DNA from 2 places in the Staphylococcus lutrae genome. Region 1 is predicted to be linked to the other one. Evidence: a T-box and tRNA genes for the amino acid it is inferred to sense, from the RefSeq annotation. Region 1 holds a T-box; the other holds one or more tRNA genes.
The links. A T-box is a leader RNA that pairs with one kind of tRNA and senses whether it is charged. The one in region 1 lies ahead of leuS (leucine--tRNA ligase), so its partner is inferred to be a tRNA-Leu.
Positions count from the first base shown of each region.

Region 1 (11,145 bases):
TGAGTGATATCATATTACTCGATCAATTACAAAAAGAAGTAGAGGCAATTTTTAATGCAATAGAGGACCAATTTCAATTAGGAAAAGAAGAATTTTTAATTTTACTAACGCTTTGGGATAAAGGATCAATGACGCTCAAAGAAATGGATGATTATGTAAAAGTTAAAACGTATAAGCGGACGAGAACATACAATAATTTAGTAGAAAAGAAATGGATTATCAAAGAAAGACCGTCCGATGATGAGCGAACAGTGATTATTCATTTTAACGAGAACAAAGTCAGTGATAAGCAACAGTTAATTAACTTTACATGTATAGAGATTGAGAGCCGAGAAGCACATCTACAAGCGTTATTGAATTCCATTATTCATGGTTGTGACTTGTAGGTCAAGGAAGAACAAATGCGTGATTGTTTAAAGAATGACACCGTCTTAACAGATAAAAATAGAACAGGCATAAATTAAACCAGCGATTCACTGAAAAATGTGTAACGCTGGTTTAACTATTGGGTTTCAATTTATGCACGTTTTTCGATAGCAACAACATAAGGGGGTTGGTTTTGCTGATTGATAAATTCATATTTAATCACATGTCCAAGCTGTTGATCAAAAGTGGACAAATAGTCGATCAGTGCGCGACTTTCTATTGCACCTTCTTCATGTCCAGGGTAAACCACCAGTACAATGATGCCTTCGGGTTGAAGGACCTCAAAAATCCGTTCAATGGCTGTGATAGTGGTGGACGCATGTGTCACAATGCGTTTATTTCCTTTAGGCAAGTAGCCGAGATTAAAAATGGCAGCATGAATCTGATTGCGATGACTTTCTGGGATATGAGCAATGATATCTTCATGACCGACTTGAAAGAGTGTTACATGATCAAATGATTGTACTTTTTCTTGCGTATGAGAAATGGCGTCAGCTTGAATGTCACACCCATAAACATGACCATGTGGGACAAGTTTAGCTAAAAAAAGCGTATCATGTCCATTTCCGCATGTTGCATCGATAACTACACTATCAGCTGCGACGTGGCTACGAATGAGTGATTTGGCAAAGGGTAAGATGCGTGAAACAATCATCGCGTGACCTGCGCTTCGAAATATTGCCCTTGGACGGTACCGCGGCGTGTGAGTTCAGCATCAATTTCATTTAAAATTTCCCATTTGTTAACACTCCACATCGGACCCACCATTAAGTCTATCGGCCCATCACCAGTAATTCGGTGGACAATCATCTCTGGTGGAAGTTGCTCAAGTTGATTGCAAACGAGATTGACATATTGTGCGCGTGTCATAAATTCAAGTTGTCCTTTTTCATATTGTTTCATCATTGGTGTCCCTTTTAATAGGTGAAGTAGATGAATTTTTATGCCTTGAACATCCATACTTGCAACCGCTTGAGCTGTTTCCATCATCATTTGCTCATCTTCACCAGGGAGACCATTGATAATATGTGTACAAACATTGATGTGATGTTGGCGTAATTTAGCGACTCCCTCATAATAACAAGTCATATCATGCGCACGATTGATAAGATCTGAAGTCTTTTGGTGAATGGTCTGCAACCCTAATTCGACCCACAAATAAGTGCGTTGATTTAATTCTGCTAAATACTCTACAACGTCATCAGGTAAGCAATCTGGACGTGTTCCAATTGAGAGACCTACAACACCTGGCTGTTTTAATGCCGCTTCAAATTTTTCGCGCAAGACTGCGACAGGCGCATGTGTATTCGTAAATGCTTGAAAATAAGCAATGTATTGACCTTCTTGCCATTTTTCATGCATTTTTGTTTTTATTTCTTTAAATTGTACATCGATAGAATCTGCACGATTTCCAGCAAAATCGCCGCTCCCAGCTGCCGAACAAAACGTACATCCCCCATGAGCCACAGTACCATCTCTATTTGGACAATCAAACCCGCCATCTAATGCTACTTTGAAAATTTTACGACCAAATTTATTTTTCAGATGATAATTTAACGTGTGATATCGTTTTTCTTCAAAAGCGTATGGAAAATAACACCCCATCACAATCTTCCTTTCAACATTCTTAATTTTAACTGTATTAATCATAGCGTATTATACCGTGTTCTTAAACAGTATTTGAAGATTTTAACATATTTCATCAATATCGTGTTATAGTGTGTCCTAGAGAGAAAAAGGAGAGTGACATCAATGCGTATGCCGAAAGAAATACGGTGGCTAGTCATTGGAATGGCAATCAATATTACAGGTGCAAGCTTTTTATGGCCACTTAACACGATTTATATGAATGAAGTGTTGGGGAAATCATTGAGTACGGCGGGACTCGTTTTAATGGTCAATTCATTTGGTATGATTGCCGGGAATCTATTAGGCGGTTCATTATTCGATAAGCTTGGAGGGTATCGTACCATTCTGTTAGGCACGTTGATCAGCTTATGTGCAACAGTATTATTAAATATCCTCCACGGTTGGCCTTGGTATGCCATTTGGTTAATCGTGTTAGGATTTGGCGGGGGAATGATTGTCCCTGCTATTTATGCTATGGCAGGCGCAGTGTGGCCTCAAGGCGGTAGACAAACGTTCAATGCCATATATTTAGCCCAAAATATCGGAGTTGCAGTTGGAGCCGCTTTAGGTGGTTTTGTCGCAGAACTTAGTTTTAATTATATATTTATGGCTAATTTAGCAATGTATGTCGTTTTTTTCATTATTGCTATATTTCATTTTAACATGGATTATCATGCAACGGTTAAACAACAAGAAGTGCTTGAAAACGTAGGTCGTGTCCAAAACAAAACCCATTTTAATGCATTATTATTACTTTGTGTGATGTTCGCGTTATGTTGGGTTGCGTATGTTCAGTGGCAAACGACAATTGCTTCATTTACACAAAGCATTGGGATTTCGATGAGTCAATATAGTTTGCTTTGGACGGTGAATGGCGTGTTGATTTTAGTTGGACAACCTTTGATTTCTCCAATCATACAGCGCTTTAAAGGACAGCTAAAATTACAACTATATTTTGGACTTGTTGTTTTTATTTTGTCGTTTTTTGTAACGAGTTTTGCAACGTCGTTTTCAATTTTTGTTGTAGGAATGGTCATCATGACATTTGCAGAAATGTTTGTGTGGCCAGCTGTACCTACAATCGCCAATTTGTTAGCGCCTAAAGGAAGAGAAGGTGTTTACCAGGGGATTATCAACTCCGCTTCAACTGTAGGAAAAGCATTTGGACCTTTAGTGGGCGGGATATTAGTAGATTTATATGACATGCAAGTGATGTTTTTATCGATGATAGGGTTGCTTGTTATTGCAATGCTGTTTTTAACAATATACGATAAAAAGCTCGATCCCAAAACCCTGTATCATTAAATCTAATAAATGAGGCTTGCATCTTTGAATTAAATTGCATATTATAGTAAATGATTACGTATGAAACATGAATTCAAACGAAGCTGGAGTAGTAGTTTAGGACGTATTTCTACAGAGAGTTAGTGGTGGTGGAAACTAACGAAAGACACTAAGCGAACTTACCAAATTATGACAAAAATAAATGACATCTCTTACTATTTAGAATGAAGTGCACTTTTTGAGTGAATGAGGGTGGTACCGCGGCAATCGTCGTCCCTAGCCAAATACGAATAGTTAGAGATGTTTTTTTATGAGGTAGGAGGATGAAGTTGTGAATTATAAACATCAAGAAATCGAAAAGAAGTGGCAAACGTATTGGTTAGAAAATAAAACTTTTAAAACAGAGGATCATATTGGCCAAAAGAAATTTTATGCATTAGATATGTTCCCTTATCCCTCTGGTGCAGGGTTGCACGTGGGTCATCCAGAAGGATATACTGCAACGGACATCTTATCTCGTTATAAAAGAATGCAAGGATACAATGTTTTACATCCAATGGGCTGGGATGCCTTTGGTCTTCCAGCCGAGCAATATGCATTGGATACGGGGAACGACCCTGCTGAGTTTACAAAGCGTAATATTCAAACATTTAAGCGTCAAATACAAGAATTAGGTTTTAGTTACGATTGGGATCGCGAGGTCAGTACGACAGATCCAGATTATTATAAATGGACACAATGGATTTTTATCCAACTGTACAAAAAAGGATTAGCCTATATTGACGAAATTCCTGTCAATTGGTGTGAAGCATTAGGCACAGTTTTATCTAATGAAGAAGTCATCGATGGCGTATCAGAACGCGGGGGACATCCTGTTGTGCGCCGGCCTATGAAACAATGGGTACTTAAAATTACTGAATATGCCGATCGTTTGTTGGAAGATTTAGAGACTTTAGATTGGCCTGAATCTATTAAAGATATGCAACGGAATTGGATTGGTCGCTCGGAAGGGGCAAAAGTGACGTTTAACGTTGAAGGAATGGATGCGTCGATTGAAGTTTTTACGACACGTCCAGATACGATATATGGCGCAACTTTCCTCGTCGTCAGTCCTGAGCATGCATTGGTCGATCAATTTGTATCGGCTGAGCAAGCGGATATCGTGAAACAATACCAACAAGAAGCGGCTAAAAAATCAGACTTGGAACGTACAGATTTAGCGAAAGAAAAAACAGGTGTCTTTTCAGGGGCATATGCGATACATCCGTTTTCGGGTGAACAAGTGCCGATTTGGATTGCAGACTATGTGCTTTCTTCATACGGTACAGGTGCTGTTATGGCGGTACCGGGGCATGATGAAAGAGACTATGAATTTGCGAAGACATTCGATCTCCCAGTCGTATCAGTCATCGCTCATGATGATGATACACCTTATTTCACAGGTGATGGTCCACACATTCATTCAGGCGAACTCAATGGACTTCAAAATAAAGAAGCGGTTGTTAAAGCAATCGCGTTATTGGAAGAAAAAGGATTAGGGGAGAAACAAGTCAATTACAAATTACGAGATTGGCTCTTCAGCCGCCAACGTTATTGGGGTGAACCGATTCCTATTATTCATTGGGAAGATGGTTCAATGACGACAGTTCCTGAAAATGAATTGCCGTTATTATTACCTAAAACTGATGAAATCAAACCATCTGGAACTGGAGAATCTCCATTAGCGAACATTGATTCATTTGTCAACGTCGTCGATCCAGAAACCGGGATGAAAGGGCGTAGAGAAACGAATACGATGCCACAATGGGCTGGAAGCTGTTGGTATTATTTACGTTATATTGATCCTAAAAATGATCAAATGTTAGCAGATCCTGAAAAGCTTAAGCATTGGCTGCCCGTTGATCTTTATATCGGTGGCGTTGAACACGCGGTATTACATTTATTATATGCTCGTTTTTGGCATAAGGTCCTCTTTGATTTAGGGATTGTTCCCACACCAGAGCCTTTCCAAAAATTATTTAATCAAGGTATGATTTTAGGTGAAGGTAACGAGAAAATGAGTAAATCCAAAGGTAACGTTGTCAATCCTGATGATATTATTCGTTCTCATGGTGCGGATACATTACGTTTATATGAGATGTTCATGGGACCTTTGGATGCATCAATCGCTTGGAGTGAGAATGGTTTAGATGGTTCACGTCGTTTCTTGGATCGCGTTTGGCGACTATTTGTCAATGAGAACGGTGGTCTCGTGGACAAGGTGGTGGATGTTGACACACCAGCATTACAGACGGTGTATCATCAAACTGTAAAAAAAGTGACAGAGGATTTCGAATCGCTTAATTTTAATACGGCAATTAGTCAATTAATGGTCTTCATTAATGAAAGCTATAAAGCGAATCAAATTTCCAGAGCTTACGCAGAAGGTTTCGTGAAAATGTTGGCACCCATTGCGCCACATCTTGGCGAAGAACTGTGGTCTATTTTGGGTCACGACACAACGATTACATTTGAACCTTGGCCAAGCTTTGATCCAGCGCTATTAGAAGAAGATATTGTGGAAATTGTCATTCAAGTCAATGGTAAGCTTCGTGCCAAAATTGAGATTCCAAAAGAAACGACTCCGGCAGAAATGGAAACCATTGCATTGAAAAATGACAATATAAAATCTGCAATTGAGGGTAAAGAAATTAAGAAAGTGATTGCAGTACCTCAGAAATTAGTGAATATTGTTGCGAAATAAATCATACAGATAAAGGGGAGAGGACAATTGAAAGAGATCAGTGTAGATGAATTGAAGCAACGTGTTTTAAGCTCAGAGCCAACCCATATCATTGATGTACGTGAAGATGATGAAGTGGCGATGGGAATGATTCCTGATGCAGAACATATTCCAATGAATGAAATTCCTCAACGTGTAGATGATTTCAATCCAAACACGACGTATTATATTGTATGTGCAGGTGGAGTGAGAAGCGCTAAGGTCGTGACGTTTTTGAATGAAAATGGGATTGATGCAGTCAATGTAGAAGGTGGCATGCACGCCTGGGGTGACGAAGGTTTGGAATATAAGCGAATCTAGCAATTGAATGTAACGAATGACCCATGAATTTGCGAATATCGTAAACGGTGTCATGATAAGTAAGCCGTATGAAAGATTTGAGTTGATCTTTCATACGGCTTTTTAAGTGCGCCCGGCATGGGTAACAACTTGACGGTGAAAGTCCGTTACAGGCTTGGTAGTAGGAACTGTTAGCGAATGACAAGGGTGTCCATCGTGAGGTGGAATCTGAAGGAAGTCGGACGCAAACACTCGCACTGACGAACAGAAATATCATACTAAGGCGTTATAGAATGGATGAATCTGCTTAACAAGATAAAGTCCAATACTACCCGAGTTCTATAGCGTAAATGATACGGTGGCATGAGTGGAAAGTGGTTACACCTTACCCGGGGAGGTCTCATTAGCGTTTCCATAGAAACGTAGTAACAACGAATGATGAGAAGTCAGCAGAAGTCATAGTAGGGAAAATGTACCGAAGGACCGAACAATATTCAATACAAAGTAAAGATTGGAGGTTACAGATTTACGACGTACAGAATACGGGAAACCGGCAGCTTATGGAAGGATAAGTAGTGGAACGAAAAAGAATACATAAGTGTGTATAGTAAATCTTAGGTGAAATGAAAGAAATGTATCGTAAGTCTCCATCTTTGATGGCGCTTGTTGTAAGACCACACAACATAGAAAAAGCAATCAAGAAGGTTAAGAAGAATAATGGAGCTCCTGGAATTGACGGCATGAAAGTCAGTGAACTGAATGCTCACTTTGCGCAATACTTTTCACAGATAAAACAAAAACTGCTTGATGGGTCATACAAACCCCAAGCAGTCCGAAAAGTTGAGATTCCCAAACCAAATGGGAAAATGCGTGTGCTTGGTATTCCTGTCGCTAGAGACAGAGTGATACAACAAGCGATTAAACAAGTGATTGAACCTGGCATCGACCGAACATTCTCAAATCATAGCCACGGTTTCAGACCTAATCGTAGCACAGGAACAGCACTTAAGCAATGTGCTGCCTACTATGAAGAAGGTTATAAAATAGCCGTAGATTGTGACTTGAAACAGTGCTTTGACATGTTGAATCATGATAAGCTCATGTATTTGTTCGAACGTCATGTTCAAGATAAGTCAATTTCCACATTTATCCGTAGAAGCTTACAAGTCGGTGCCATTGACCTATCTGGCGAAGTCGCAGAAAGAAAGATAGGTGCACCACAAGGGGGCGTTATCTCTCCCTTACTCTGTAACATCTATCTACATGAACTGGATAAAGAACTCGAAAAGCGTGGACATCGTTTCGTACGATATGCAGATGACTTTGTCATCTTTGTACGTACAAAACGTGCAGGTGAACGCGTAATGTCGAGTGTCACGAAATTCATTGAAAAGCAACTGAAGTTGGTTGTCAATGAAGATAAAAGTAAAGTAGGAGCAGTTTCACGTTTAAAGTTCTTGAGTTGTCTAATCACCAAGGTAAATGGGGTTTGTCGTTTCAGACCGACTACGGAAGCAAAAAGAAATTTAATACGCGCCTTAAGGAAAATAACGAAACGAAATAGACCCGGTACTTTTAAAGAAATTATCGCTGAAATTAACCAAGTGACGAGAGGTTGGATCAATGACTTTGGTAGAGGTTTTATCAGAGGATTTATTGAAACCACGCAATCTTGGCTAAACCGCCGACTTAGACAACTCATTCTTAAACGGTGGAAAAGAGTAAGAACGAAATATAAGATGTTGCGCCAATATGGTCTTGACCATAGAAGTGCAATGAAAATCGCACAGTCTCGCAAGAAATATTGGCGGTTATCAAACACGTACGAGGTTCATCGTGCACTTACAACAAAACAACTCTACAAGTGGGGGTTAATACCATTAACCCAGCTTGCAGAGTTGGCTTACGCAAGATATTGAACCGCCGAGTACGGAACCGTACGCTCGGTGGTGTGAGAGGACGAATGGCCAATTAATGGCTATTCTCCTACTCGATTCGTGAAATCAGACTACATCGGTATCTGTAAAATCATTTTCATTATTTGAGCAATAGCCCAGCGTGTGAAATGGTATTTGTTGCGTTGTGTATTTCAACGATTTATTTGATATCCGTGCATAGGCGATTTGTAGTTGCGTGTGGCATTCTACTGTCGACATTATTGTTGTGATTGTGTTGAATTGGACAGACTTGCAGAATATCCTGCAACGTAACCTGTGACGAGTGCACTTGTGATATTATAGCCCCCAGTATAACCATGAATATCTAAAACTTCACCACATAGATAGAGCCCTGGTGTAATTTTCGATGCCATCGTTGTTGGGACGATTTCTTTTATTGACACACCGCCTCCAGTGACAAATGCTTTGTCTAACGGTAGTGTCCCATTCACTTCAAAAGTAAACGTTTTAAATAGATGTGCGAGTTGTGTCAATTGTTGTGTGCTTAAATGGTGATATGTCATTTCTAGAGGTATTGCGGCTTCTTCGATAATAAAGGTTAAATAACGTTCTTCAATCAGCCCTTTTAATGCATTTCTAATGTGCTTATCGGGTTCGGCTTTTAATCGTTGTAAAATTTGATGTTTAAGTGTTTCTTCATTGATTTCAGGAAAGGCATCAATTTGCATTTGAATGTTTTGTCGTTTTTGATTTTTCTGTTCATGGTGAATAAATTGACTGCACCTCAATGCTGCAGGTCCACTAATCCCAAAATGTGTAAAGATTATGTCCATTTGATGTGTGATTCTTTTTTTACCGTTTTTCTTCAATACAGATAAGCCGACATTTTTAAGACTCAATCCTTTGAGACGCTGATTTTTAATAAAAGGCGCCTGTGATGTAATTGGAACCTCTGTCGGGAAGAGTGTCGTGATTTCATGGCCGAATGCTTTGGCAAAACGATAGCCGTCACCTGTTGATCCGGTTTGTGGCACGCTCGCACCACCCGTTGCAATAATGACCGATTTGGCTTGTTCAATATGGCCGTTTTGTAAATGAACCTCAAAATGATGGGATGAGGGTTTGGTTACAGATATCACCGTTTGTTCTTCCTTAACGATGACTTGATTTTGCTTTAATTCGCGAATAAGTACATTGAGGACATCTTGAGATTGATCAGAGACAGGGAACATCCGTCCGTGATCCTCTTCTTTCAATGGTACGCCACGAGATTCAAAAAATTCTATAATGGATTGGTTGTCAAAAATTGTGAATGGGCTATACAAAAATTTACCGTTGCCAGGGATATGTTTAATGATTTCTGCATAAGGTAGATTATTTGTGACGTTACAGCGCCCACCACCGGAAATTTTGAGCTTTCGTCCGAGCCCCTTCTTTTTTTCGAGCAGTAAGACGGATTGTCCATTTTGACTTGCGGAAATAGCGGCCATTAATCCGCTGGGTCCACCACCGATAACAATAGTTTCATACATGATATAAAAACCCCTTAAAATTGATATTTTAATTTTAACATAGGATGAATCAGTGTATAATGACCATATTGTGTTATAATTTAAACTTGAATAAATTTAGAGTAGGTAGGTTGACTATGAGTGAAAATAAGGAATTAGTCAGGGGAACATTTTTGCTAACATTGAGTATTTTAATTACGAAGGTGTTAGGTATTATTTATATTATCCCATTTTATCGGATTATTGGAGGAGCGGGTAATCTTGCACCTTTTAACTATGCGTATGGACCATACAATATTGCCATCGCTGTCGCAACAGCAGGTGTACCACTTGCTGCGTCAAAGTATGTCGCAAAATATAATGCGCTAGGTGCTTATCGAGTGAGTCAGAAGTTATACCAATCCAGTTTTATTGTTATGAGTATCACAGGGATTTTGGGCTTTATTGCACTTTATTTATTATCACCAGCAATTGCTTCGGTGACGATTGCGAATAATACGGATCAAAATGCAGGTTGGACGGTTGACCAAATCACTGCGATTATCCGAACGATTAGTTTTGTAGTCATTTTCATCCCTGTTTTAGCCACGTGGAGAGGTGTGTTTCAAGGTTATAAGTCAATGGGTCCGACTGCATTGTCAGAAGTTACTGAACAAATTGCACGTATTATATTTATTTTGCTAGGCAGCTATCTTGTATTAAATGTATTTAACGGCTCAGTATTATTGGCGAATGGTATTGCGACATTTGGTGCTGCAATTGGTGCGATTGCAGGTATTTTAACGTTATGGTGGTATTGGATAAAACGTCGCAAAGGTATCCATGAAATGGTTGCTTCTGATCACACGGGGATTGATGTGAGTTATTCTAAAATGTATTTAGAAATCATTTCATATAGTATTCCCTTTGTCATTGTAAGTTTGAACTTTCCGCTGTTTATGATTGTGGATCAATTAACACATAATAATGCGTTAGAAATGGCAGGGGTTGGCGCCAATTTACAAGGCATTTATTTTACAATGTTGAACATGACAACGAATAAAATTGTGATGATTCCAACTTCTTTAGCTGCAGGTTTTGCGATTAGCTTAATCCCATTTATTACAAAGACCTATGAAAAAGGGGATTATCAGGAAATGCACCGCCAAATCAGAACATCTTTAGGTGTATTAATGTACATTACAGTGCCTGCGAGTTTAGGGATTATGGCATTGGCAGTTCCTCTATATACCGTTTTTTATGAGTATAGTATGGATGGGAGTCGTTTACTGTTTTACTATGCACCTGTCGCGATTTTAATTTCCTTATTAAGTGTTACGGCTTCTATGCTACAAGG
Region 1 covers NZ_CP020773.1:221,080-232,224, reverse strand. Annotated here, with positions in the region: gene B5P37_RS01095 (transcriptional regulator, SarA/Rot family) at 1-386, shown strand, start outside; gene mnmM (tRNA 5-(aminomethyl)-2-thiouridylate-methyltransferase MnmM) at 518-1,081, opposite strand; gene mnmL (tRNA modification radical SAM protein MnmL/YtqA) at 1,078-2,031, opposite strand; gene B5P37_RS01080 (MDR family MFS transporter) at 2,179-3,360, shown strand; T-box leader at 3,438-3,620, shown strand; gene leuS (leucine--tRNA ligase) at 3,671-6,082, shown strand; gene B5P37_RS01070 (rhodanese-like domain-containing protein) at 6,110-6,421, shown strand; gene ltrA (group II intron reverse transcriptase/maturase) at 7,033-8,319, shown strand; gene B5P37_RS01060 (BaiN/RdsA family NAD(P)/FAD-dependent oxidoreductase) at 8,556-9,830, opposite strand; gene B5P37_RS01055 (putative polysaccharide biosynthesis protein) at 9,947-11,145, shown strand, end outside.

Region 2 (11,145 bases), 1.3 Mb from region 1:
TGATCTACGATTACTAGCGATTCCAGCTTCATGTAGTCGAGTTGCAGACTACAATCCGAACTGAGAACAACTTTATGGGATTTGCTTGACCTCGCGGTTTCGCTGCCCTTTGTATTGTCCATTGTAGCACGTGTGTAGCCCAAATCATAAGGGGCATGATGATTTGACGTCATCCCCACCTTCCTCCGGTTTGTCACCGGCAGTCAACTTAGAGTGCCCAACTGAATGATGGCAACTAAGTTCAAGGGTTGCGCTCGTTGCGGGACTTAACCCAACATCTCACGACACGAGCTGACGACAACCATGCACCACCTGTCACTTTGTCCTCCGAAGAGGAAAACTCTATCTCTAGAGCGGTCAAAGGATGTCAAGATTTGGTAAGGTTCTTCGCGTTGCTTCGAATTAAACCACATGCTCCACCGCTTGTGCGGGTCCCCGTCAATTCCTTTGAGTTTCAGTCTTGCGACCGTACTCCCCAGGCGGAGTGCTTAATGCGTTAGCTGCAGCACTAAGGGGCGGAAACCCCCTAACACTTAGCACTCATCGTTTACAGCGTGGACTACCAGGGTATCTAATCCTGTTTGATCCCCACGCTTTCGCACATCAGCGTCAGTTGCAGACCAGAAAGCCGCCTTCGCCACTGGTGTTCCTCCATATCTCTGCGCATTTCACCGCTACACATGGAATTCCACTTTCCTCTTCTGCACTCAAGTTTTCCAGTTTCCAATGACCCTCCACGGTTGAGCCGTGGGCTTTCACATCAGACTTAAAAAACCGCCTACGCGCGCTTTACGCCCAATAATTCCGGATAACGCTTGCCACCTACGTATTACCGCGGCTGCTGGCACGTAGTTAGCCGTGGCTTTCTGGTTAGGTACCGTCAAGATGTGCATAGTGACTTACACATGTGTTCTTCCCTAACAACAGAGCTTTACGATCCGAAGACCTTCATCACTCACGCGGCGTTGCTCCGTCAGGCTTTCGCCCATTGCGGAAGATTCCCTACTGCTGCCTCCCGTAGGAGTCTGGACCGTGTCTCAGTTCCAGTGTGGCCGATCACCCTCTCAGGTCGGCTACGTATCGTCGCCTTGGTGAGCCGTTACCTCACCAACTAGCTAATACGGCGCGGGTCCATCTATAAGTGACAGCAAAACCGTCTTTCACTGTTGAACCATGCGGTTCAACATATTATCCGGCATTAGCCCCGGTTTCCCGGAGTTATTCCAGTCTTATAGGTAGGTTACCCACGTGTTACTCACCCGTCCGCCGCTAACGTCAAAGGAGCAAGCTCCTCATCTGTTCGCTCGACTTGCATGTATTAGGCACGCCGCCAGCGTTCATCCTGAGCCAGGATCAAACTCTCCATAAAAGAAGTAAGCTTGATATAGCTCGTTGATTGTTTAAGTCAATCATTCTTGAAAGTACTGTTGAAGTACTCAAAATTATCGGAATTAACGTTGACATATTGTCATTCAGTTTTCAATGTTCATGTTATTTCTTTTTGACTCGACAAGAATTAATTATACATAATCATCGCATCTGAGTCAACAACTTTTATCATTTTTCTTTAATTTTTCCAAGAAAAAATGACCAACAGGTCATATTAAAAGTTTTGCTTGGCAACGTCCTACTCTCGCGGAACGTAAGTCCAACTACCATCGGCGCTAAAGAGCTTAACTTCTGTGTTCGGCATGGGAACAGGTGTAGCCTCTTTGCCATAGTCACCAAACAATGGTATATGAATGTATATACATTCAAAACTAGATAGTAAGTATCGTATTTATCAATAAAACCTAATGAACATCATTTTGATTAAGTCTTCGATCGATTAGTATTCGTCAGCTCCACGTATCGCTACGCTTCCACATCGAACCTATTCACCTCATCATCTTTGAGGGATCTTATAACCGAAGTTGGGAAATCTCATCTCGAGGGGGCTTCATGCTTAGATGCTTTCAGCACTTATCCCGTCCATACATAGCTACCCAGCGATGCCGTTGGCACGACAACTGGTACACCAGAGGTATGTCCATCCCGGTCCTCTCGTACTAAGGACAGCGCCTCTCAAATTTCCTACGCCCACGACGGATAGGGACCGAACTGTCTCACGACGTTCTGAACCCAGCTCGCGTACCGCTTTAATGGGCGAACAGCCCAACCCTTGGGACCGACTACAGCCCCAGGATGCGATGAGCCGACATCGAGGTGCCAAACCTCCCCGTCGATGTGAACTCTTGGGGAGATAAGCCTGTTATCCCCGGGGTAGCTTTTATCCGTTGAGCGATGGCCCTTCCATGCGGAACCACCGGATCACTAAGTCCGTCTTTCGACCCTGCTCGACTTGTAGGTCTCGCAGTCAAGCTCCCTTATGCCTTTACACTCTATGAATGATTTCCAACCATTCTGAGGGAACCTTTGAGCGCCTCCGTTACTCTTTAGGAGGCGACCGCCCCAGTCAAACTGCCCGCCTGACACTGTCTCCCAGCACGATAAGTGCTGCGGGTTAGAAATCCAATACAATGAGGGTAGTATCCCACCAACGCCTCCACGTAAGCTAGCGCTCACGTCTCTCAGGCTCCTACCTATCCTGTACAAACTGTACCGAATTTCAATATCAGGCTACAGTAAAGCTCCACGGGGTCTTTCCGTCCTGTCGCGGGTAACCGGCATCTTCACCGGTACTATGATTTCACCGAGTCTCTCGTTGAGACAGTGCCCAAATCGTTACGCCTTTCGTGCGGGTCGGAACTTACCCGACAAGGAATTTCGCTACCTTAGGACCGTTATAGTTACGGCCGCCGTTTACTGGGGCTTCGATTCGTAGCTTCGCAGATGCTAACCACTCCTCTTAACCTTCCAGCACCGGGCAGGCGTCAGCCCCTATACGTCACCTTACGGTTTAGCAGAGACCTGTGTTTTTGATAAACAGTCGCTTGGGCCTATTCACTGCGGCTCTTCAGAGCGTGAACCCCAAAGAGCACCCCTTCTCCCGAAGTTACGGGGTCATTTTGCCGAGTTCCTTAACGAGAGTTCGCTCGCTCACCTTAGAATTCTCATCTTGACTACCTGTGTCGGTTTGCGGTACGGGCACCCTGATTCTAGCTAGAGGCTTTTCTTGGCAGTGTGAAATCAACGACTCGAGGAACAAGTTCCTCTCCCCATCACAGCTCAATCTTAAGAGTGCCGGATTTGCCTAACACTCAATCTCACTGCTTAGACGTGCACTCCAACAGCACGCTTCGCCTATCCTACTGCGTCCCCCATCGCTTAAAGCGAATCATGGTGGTACAGGAATATCAACCTGTTATCCATCGCCTACGCCTTTCGGCCTCAGCTTAGGACCCGACTAACCCAGAGCGGACGAGCCTTCCTCTGGAAACCTTAGTCAATCGGTGGACGGGATTCTCACCCGTCTTTCGCTACTCACACCGGCATTCTCACTTCTAAGCGCTCCACATGTCCTTGCGATCATGCTTCGACGCCCTTAGAACGCTCTCCTACCATTGTCCAAAGGACAATCCACAGCTTCGGTAATATGTTTAGCCCCGGTACATTTTCGGCGCAGTGTCACTCGACTAGTGAGCTATTACGCACTCTTTAAATGATGGCTGCTTCTAAGCCAACATCCTAGTTGTCTGGGCAACGCCACATCCTTTTCCACTTAACATATATTTTGGGACCTTAGCTGGTGGTCTGGGCTGTTTCCCTTTCGAACATGGACCTTATCACCCACGTTCTGACTCCCAAGTTAAATTATTTGGCATTCGGAGTTTGTCTGAATTCGGTAACCCGAGAGGGGCCCCTCGTCCAAACAGTGCTCTACCTCCAATAATCATCACTTGAGGCTAGCCCTAAAGCTATTTCGGAGAGAACCAGCTATCTCCAAGTTCGATTGGAATTTCTCCGCTACCCTCAGTTCATCCGCTCACTTTTCAACGTAAGTCGGTTCGGTCCTCCATTCAGTGTTACCTGAACTTCAACCTGACCAAGGGTAGATCACCTGGTTTCGGGTCTACGACCAAATACTCATTCGCCCTATTCAGACTCGCTTTCGCTACGGCTCCACATTTTCTGCTTAACCTTGCATCAGATCGTAACTCGCCGGTTCATTCTACAAAAGGCACGCCATCACCCATTAACGGGCTCTGACTACTTGTAAGCACACGGTTTCAAGTTCTCTTTCACTCCCCTTCCGGGGTACTTTTCACCTTTCCCTCACGGTACTGGTTCACTATCGGTCACTAGAGAGTATTTAGCCTTAGGAGATGGTCCTCCCAGATTCCGACGGAATTTCACGTGCTCCGTCGTACTCAGGATCCACTCAAGAGAGAATTCGTTTTCGACTACAGGATTATTACCTTCTCTGATTAACCTTTCCAGGTTATTCGTCTAACAAATTCTTTTGTAACTCCGTATAGAGTGTCCTACAACCCCAACAAGCAAGCTTGTTGGTTTGGGCTCTTCCCGTTTCGCTCGCCGCTACTCAGGGAATCGATTTTTCTTTCTCTTCCTCCGGGTACTAAGATGTTTCAGTTCTCCGGGTCTGCCTTCTTGCATGCTATGTATTCACATGCAGATAACACGACATAACTCGTGCTGGGTTTCCCCATTCGGAAATCTCTGGATCAACGCTTACTTACAGCTCCCCAAAGCATATCGTCGTTAGTAACGTCCTTCATCGGCTTCTAGTGCCAAGGCATCCACCGTGCGCCCTTAATAACTTAATCTGTTATTAATTATGTGAGTCGTTTTTCAACGACTAGCGATTCATTTTTTGTTTCAAGCTTTTAAACGCTTGTCACTCGGTTTTGCTTGGTAAAATCAATACTTACTTATCTAGTTTTCAATGTACAAATCATTCTGAATCCTCAAATGGATGAGCATTCAAAACTGAATACAATATGTCACGTTAATCCGCTATCACCTGTTGGTGATATTCCGTAATTATCCTTAGAAAGGAGGTGATCCAGCCGCACCTTCCGATACGGCTACCTTGTTACGACTTCACCCCAATCATTTGTCCCACCTTCGACGGCTAGCTCCAAAATGGTTACTCCACCGGCTTCGGGTGTTACAAACTCTCGTGGTGTGACGGGCGGTGTGTACAAGACCCGGGAACGTATTCACCGTAGCATGCTGATCTACGATTACTAGCGATTCCAGCTTCATGTAGTCGAGTTGCAGACTACAATCCGAACTGAGAACAACTTTATGGGATTTGCTTGACCTCGCGGTTTCGCTGCCCTTTGTATTGTCCATTGTAGCACGTGTGTAGCCCAAATCATAAGGGGCATGATGATTTGACGTCATCCCCACCTTCCTCCGGTTTGTCACCGGCAGTCAACTTAGAGTGCCCAACTGAATGATGGCAACTAAGTTCAAGGGTTGCGCTCGTTGCGGGACTTAACCCAACATCTCACGACACGAGCTGACGACAACCATGCACCACCTGTCACTTTGTCCTCCGAAGAGGAAAAATCTATCTCTAGAGCGGTCAAAGGATGTCAAGATTTGGTAAGGTTCTTCGCGTTGCTTCGAATTAAACCACATGCTCCACCGCTTGTGCGGGTCCCCGTCAATTCCTTTGAGTTTCAGTCTTGCGACCGTACTCCCCAGGCGGAGTGCTTAATGCGTTAGCTGCAGCACTAAGGGGCGGAAACCCCCTAACACTTAGCACTCATCGTTTACGGCGTGGACTACCAGGGTATCTAATCCTGTTTGATCCCCACGCTTTCGCACATCAGCGTCAGTTACAGACCAGAAAGCCGCCTTCGCCACTGGTGTTCCTCCATATCTCTGCGCATTTCACCGCTACACATGGAATTCCACTTTCCTCTTCTGCACTCAAGTTTTCCAGTTTCCAATGACCCTCCACGGTTGAGCCGTGGGCTTTCACATCAGACTTAAAAAACCGCCTACGCGCGCTTTACGCCCAATAATTCCGGATAACGCTTGCCACCTACGTATTACCGCGGCTGCTGGCACGTAGTTAGCCGTGGCTTTCTGGTTAGGTACCGTCAAGATGTGCATAGTGACTTACACATGTGTTCTTCCCTAACAACAGAGCTTTACGATCCGAAGACCTTCATCACTCACGCGGCGTTGCTCCGTCAGGCTTTCGCCCATTGCGGAAGATTCCCTACTGCTGCCTCCCGTAGGAGTCTGGACCGTGTCTCAGTTCCAGTGTGGCCGATCACCCTCTCAGGTCGGCTACGTATCGTCGCCTTGGTGAGCCGTTACCTCACCAACTAGCTAATACGGCGCGGGTCCATCTATAAGTGACAGCAAAACCGTCTTTCACTGTTGAACCATGCGGTTCAACATATTATCCGGCATTAGCCCCGGTTTCCCGGAGTTATTCCAGTCTTATAGGTAGGTTACCCACGTGTTACTCACCCGTCCGCCGCTAACGTCAAAGGAGCAAGCTCCTCATCTGTTCGCTCGACTTGCATGTATTAGGCACGCCGCCAGCGTTCATCCTGAGCCAGGATCAAACTCTCCATAAAAGAAGTAAGCTTGATATAGCTCATTGATTGTTTAAGTCAATCACTCTCGAAAGTACTGTTGAAGTACTCAAAATTATCGGAATTAACGTTGACATATTGTCATTCAGTTTTCAATGTTCATATTAAAAAATAATGGTGGAGACTAGCGGGATCGAACCGCTGACCTCCTGCGTGCAAAGCAGGCGCTCTCCCAGCTGAGCTAAGCCCCCATATTTTTAGAAAAGTCGGGAAGACAGGATTTGAACCTGCGACCCCTTGGTCCCAAACCAAGTGCTCTACCAAGCTGAGCTACTTCCCGTTATTTAAATTAAATGGCGCGCCCGATAGGAGTCGAACCCATAACCTTTTGATCCGTAGTCAAACGCTCTATCCAATTGAGCTACGGGCGCTGAAACGTATTGATGCCGAGGACCGGAATCGAACCGGTACGGTGATCTCTCACCGCAGGATTTTAAGTCCTGTGCGTCTGCCAGTTCCGCCACCCCGGCAAAATAATGGAGCAGAAGACGGGATTCGAACCCGCGACCCCGACCTTGGCAAGGTCGTATTCTACCGCTGAACTACTTCTGCTCAATCATATTCAAATGATGAGCCATAGAGGATTCGAACCTCTGACCCTCTGATTAAAAGTCAGATGCTCTACCAACTGAGCTAATGGCTCATTAAATGGTGCCGGCCAGAGGACTTGAACCCCCAACCTACTGATTACAAGTCAGTTGCTCTACCAATTGAGCTAGGCCGGCATGGTGGAGAATGACGGGTTCGAACCGCCGACCCTCTGCTTGTAAGGCAGATGCTCTCCCAGCTGAGCTAATTCTCCATTATAATATGCCTGGCAACGTCCTACTCTCGCGGAACGTAAGTCCAACTACCATCAGCGCTAAAGAGCTTAACTTCTGTGTTCGGCATGGGAACAGGTGTGACCTCTTTGCCATAGTCACCAGACAAATTGTTTTTTAATTTTTATTCAACTCTTGTTGAGTACCTTTTTATAATACCCGCTTTGTGAAAACTTTTCAATAGTTAATTTTACACTTTGTTTAAGTTTTTTACAAGTACTTTAAATTTGTTTGCCACTTAATTTGACGACTTTTATATAATACTCAATTCTATCAACAAAGTCAACTGATTTTTTAGTGTTTTTTATATTTATTTATTATCCTCTGTTCAAAGCTTCATATTGTTATTCTTCGACTGCATCAACAACCTCTTATCTTCGTGTTGGAATTGGAAAATCAACCTCATGCATCGCTCCGATGATTTCTTGAATCAAACGTCTGTAGAAATCAGAACAATAAAAATTGTCTCTTTCATGTACCGTCATACTCAAGCGGAACACTGATTGAATAACACGCATGCGATACCGATATTCGTCTACAAATTTCGTTAAGCATCTGCAAAATGCGTGTGCTACTTCTTTCAATCCCCTTTCAAAATCTCATCCGAGTCGTTAATACTTTTCGTCGTTATTTAATAAACGTAAACCCTACATCATGCGTACGGTTTACGTTTATTAAAATTATCATTCATTCATGCGTGAATCATATGTTTCTATCATTAGAACGCGACAATTTATTTTTGACGCATATACGGGAATAATAAGACATCACGAATAGAAGGTGAGTTCGTTAATAGCATCACTAAACGGTCGACACCAATACCGAGTCCACCAGTTGGAGGCATCCCATATTCCAATGCTTCAATGAAATCTTCATCCATTTCATGTGCCTCGTCATTGCCTTGTTCTTTTTCAATTAATTGTGCTTCAAAACGTGCACGTTGATCAATTGGGTCATTCAACTCTGTAAATGCATTCGCATGTTCACGACCCACAATAAATAACTCAAATCGATCTGTAAAACGTGGATCTTCAGGATTTTTCTTAGCTAACGGAGAAATTTCAATGGGATGACCATAGATAAATGTCGGTTGAATTAATGTTTCTTCGACTTTTTGTTCAAAGAATTCATTTAAAACATGACCATACTTCATGTTGCCATCGACCTCAATACCGTGTGCTTTTGCCAATTCATGCGCTTCTTCGTCAGACTTCACTTCATAAAAATCGACCCCTGTGACTTCTTTAACAGCATCGACCATATGCAATCTGCGCCATTGCGGCTCTAAATCAATGGTTGCATCACCATATTGAACTGTCGTTGTGCCTAGGACACGACGCGCAATATGTGCAACAAGCGCTTCTGTTAACGCCATGATATCTTTGTAATCCGCATAAGCTTCATACAATTCAATCATCGTAAACTCTGGATTATGTCGCGTCGATACACCTTCATTACGGAAGACACGTCCAATTTCATAAACTTTCTCCAAGCCCCCGACGATGAGTCGTTTCAGATGCAATTCGATCGCAATACGCATATAGAGTGTGGCATCTAAAGCATTGTGATGTGTGACGAACGGACGTGCCGCTGCGCCACCTGCAATTTGGTGCATCATTGGCGTTTCAACTTCTAAAAAGCCTTTTTCGTTCAGATATGTGCGCATCTCTTGAAGAATGCGACTACGATTGATAAATGTTTGTGTACTTTCTTCGTTCGTAATTAAGTCAAGGTAGCGTTGGCGGTAGCGTTGCTCAATATCCTGTAAGCCATGATGCTTATCCGGTAACGGGCGCAATGCTTTAGAAAGAAGTTTGAATGCCTTTGCTTTAACGGATAACTCGCCTGTATTTGTCTTAAACATAACCCCTTCGACGCCGACAATATCGCCTAAATCGGCACTTGACCAAATATTAAAAGCGTCATCACCGACTTGATCTTTGCGGACGTAAATTTGGATTTGACCTGATAAATCTTTAATGTGTGCAAATCCCGCTTTACCTTTACCACGTTTTGTCATAATACGACCTGCAATCACCGTATGACTTTCCGCTTCTTTATCAGCAAGTTCTTCTTTTGTGTATGCGTCCCATTCAGCTTTTAAAGCTTCTGCATTCCCCGTACGTACAAATTTTTCACCAAATGGGTCAATGCCTAAATCTCTCAACTCTTGTAATTTTTGTCGACGGACCAGCATTTGGTCATTCATTTCTTCAGTCATCCTTAACTCTCCTTTTCATTTCCTATACTTCTAGTTTTTGCTTTTCCATTCGTTCATCACGAAATTGCGTTAAAATTTCAGTCATTTCCGCTAAAGTTTCTGCCTGATTTAACGCTTTACGTGCTGTGCCATTTCCTCTGACACCTTTCAAGTACCAAGACGCATGTTTTCTCATTTCCATGACGCCGACTTTCTCGCCTTTTAAATCAACAAGGCGATTCAAATGTAGTAATGCAATTTCAATTTTTTCATCAATCTGTAGTTCGTCTATCAGTTCACCAGTTTCTAAATAATGAACCGTACGATAAATCATCCATGGATTACCTAATGCCTCGCGTCCAATCATGACCGCATCGACCCCTGTTTCTCGCAGCATCTTTTCAGCAAGTTCAGGGCTCGTTACATCACCGTTACCAATGACTGGAATATTCACAGCTTCCTTCACTTGACGAATGATATCCCAATCCGCCTTACCTTCATACATTTGTACACGTGTCCGGCCATGTAGCGAAATCGCCGCAGCACCTGCACGTTCAGCTGCTTTTGCATTTTCAACTGCAAAAATGTGATTTTCATCCCAACCAATGCGCATCTTGCATGTGACAGGCTTACTCACACGTTCTGTCACAGCTGATACCATTTCATAGATCTTGTTCGGATCGAGTAACCAGCGGGCACCCGCTTCACATTTAATAATTTTTGAAACCGGACACCCCATGTTAATATCAATAATGTCCGCTGTTGTATTTTTATCGACGTATTCAGCTGCTTCAACCAACGTCTCTTTTTCTCCTCCGAAAATTTGCAGTGATAACGGGCGCTCATTTTCATCTATATAAAGCATTTTCATTGTTTTCGGGTTGTTGAATAGAATCGCTTTGTCACTCACCATTTCAGCACATACGAGCCCTGCACCGAACTCTTTAACGGTGAGTCGAAACGCAGAGTTACATACCCCTGCCATCGGTGCAAGGACGACTCTGTTTTCAATTTCAACGTCTCCAATTTTCCACATTTCAAAATTCCTCCAATGTTTTCAAAGTCAGTCACTTTGTTTCATCATAATGTTTCTTTATATTTCACTACTGTATCATCATGTGGGACGAGTTGTTGAATGGTTTGGCCTGAATGCGGTTCAATGACGTTTGTAGCGATGTCATTCAATGGAATCATGACAAAAGCACGTTCAGTCATGCGTGGATGTGGAACGATTAAATCTTCGTCTTCAATCATTGCATCACCGTACAACAAAATATCGATATCCATCGTACGCGGGCCCCATCGCTCTTTGCGTACGCGATGTAATTCGGCCTCCGTTTTCAAGGCGACTTCAAGTAATGCATGAGCGGGCAGTTCTGTTTGAATGTGTACACATAAATTCAAAAAATCAGGTTGTTCTGTATAGCCCACCGGTTTGGTTTCGTAAACGGGAGACACTGAGACAACATGAATTGCATCGTGCGCGTCTAATAACGCAACGGCTTGTTTCAACTGTGCTTCACGATCACCGATATTACTTCCTAAACCTAAATATGCATCAATCATGATGACTCACCCTCACAATCTCTACACCGACCCC
Region 2 covers NZ_CP020773.1:1,501,020-1,512,164, reverse strand. Annotated here, with positions in the region: rRNA gene B5P37_RS06955 (16S ribosomal RNA) at 1-1,369, opposite strand, end outside; rRNA gene rrf (5S ribosomal RNA) at 1,615-1,729, opposite strand; rRNA gene B5P37_RS06945 (23S ribosomal RNA) at 1,809-4,727, opposite strand; rRNA gene B5P37_RS06940 (16S ribosomal RNA) at 4,955-6,506, opposite strand; tRNA gene B5P37_RS06935 (tRNA-Ala) at 6,640-6,715, opposite strand; tRNA gene B5P37_RS06930 (tRNA-Pro) at 6,731-6,804, opposite strand; tRNA gene B5P37_RS06925 (tRNA-Arg) at 6,819-6,895, opposite strand; tRNA gene B5P37_RS06920 (tRNA-Leu) at 6,909-6,994, opposite strand; tRNA gene B5P37_RS06915 (tRNA-Gly) at 7,002-7,076, opposite strand; tRNA gene B5P37_RS06910 (tRNA-Lys) at 7,095-7,167, opposite strand; tRNA gene B5P37_RS06905 (tRNA-Thr) at 7,174-7,249, opposite strand; tRNA gene B5P37_RS06900 (tRNA-Val) at 7,251-7,326, opposite strand; rRNA gene rrf (5S ribosomal RNA) at 7,337-7,451, opposite strand; gene lysS (lysine--tRNA ligase) at 8,079-9,566, opposite strand; gene dusB (tRNA dihydrouridine synthase DusB) at 9,589-10,581, opposite strand; gene folK (2-amino-4-hydroxy-6-hydroxymethyldihydropteridine diphosphokinase) at 10,626-11,111, opposite strand; gene folB (dihydroneopterin aldolase) at 11,104-11,145, opposite strand, start outside.
Region 2: it has a tRNA-Leu gene. The T-box ahead of leuS (leucine--tRNA ligase) is inferred to sense a tRNA for this amino acid. The anticodon was not compared.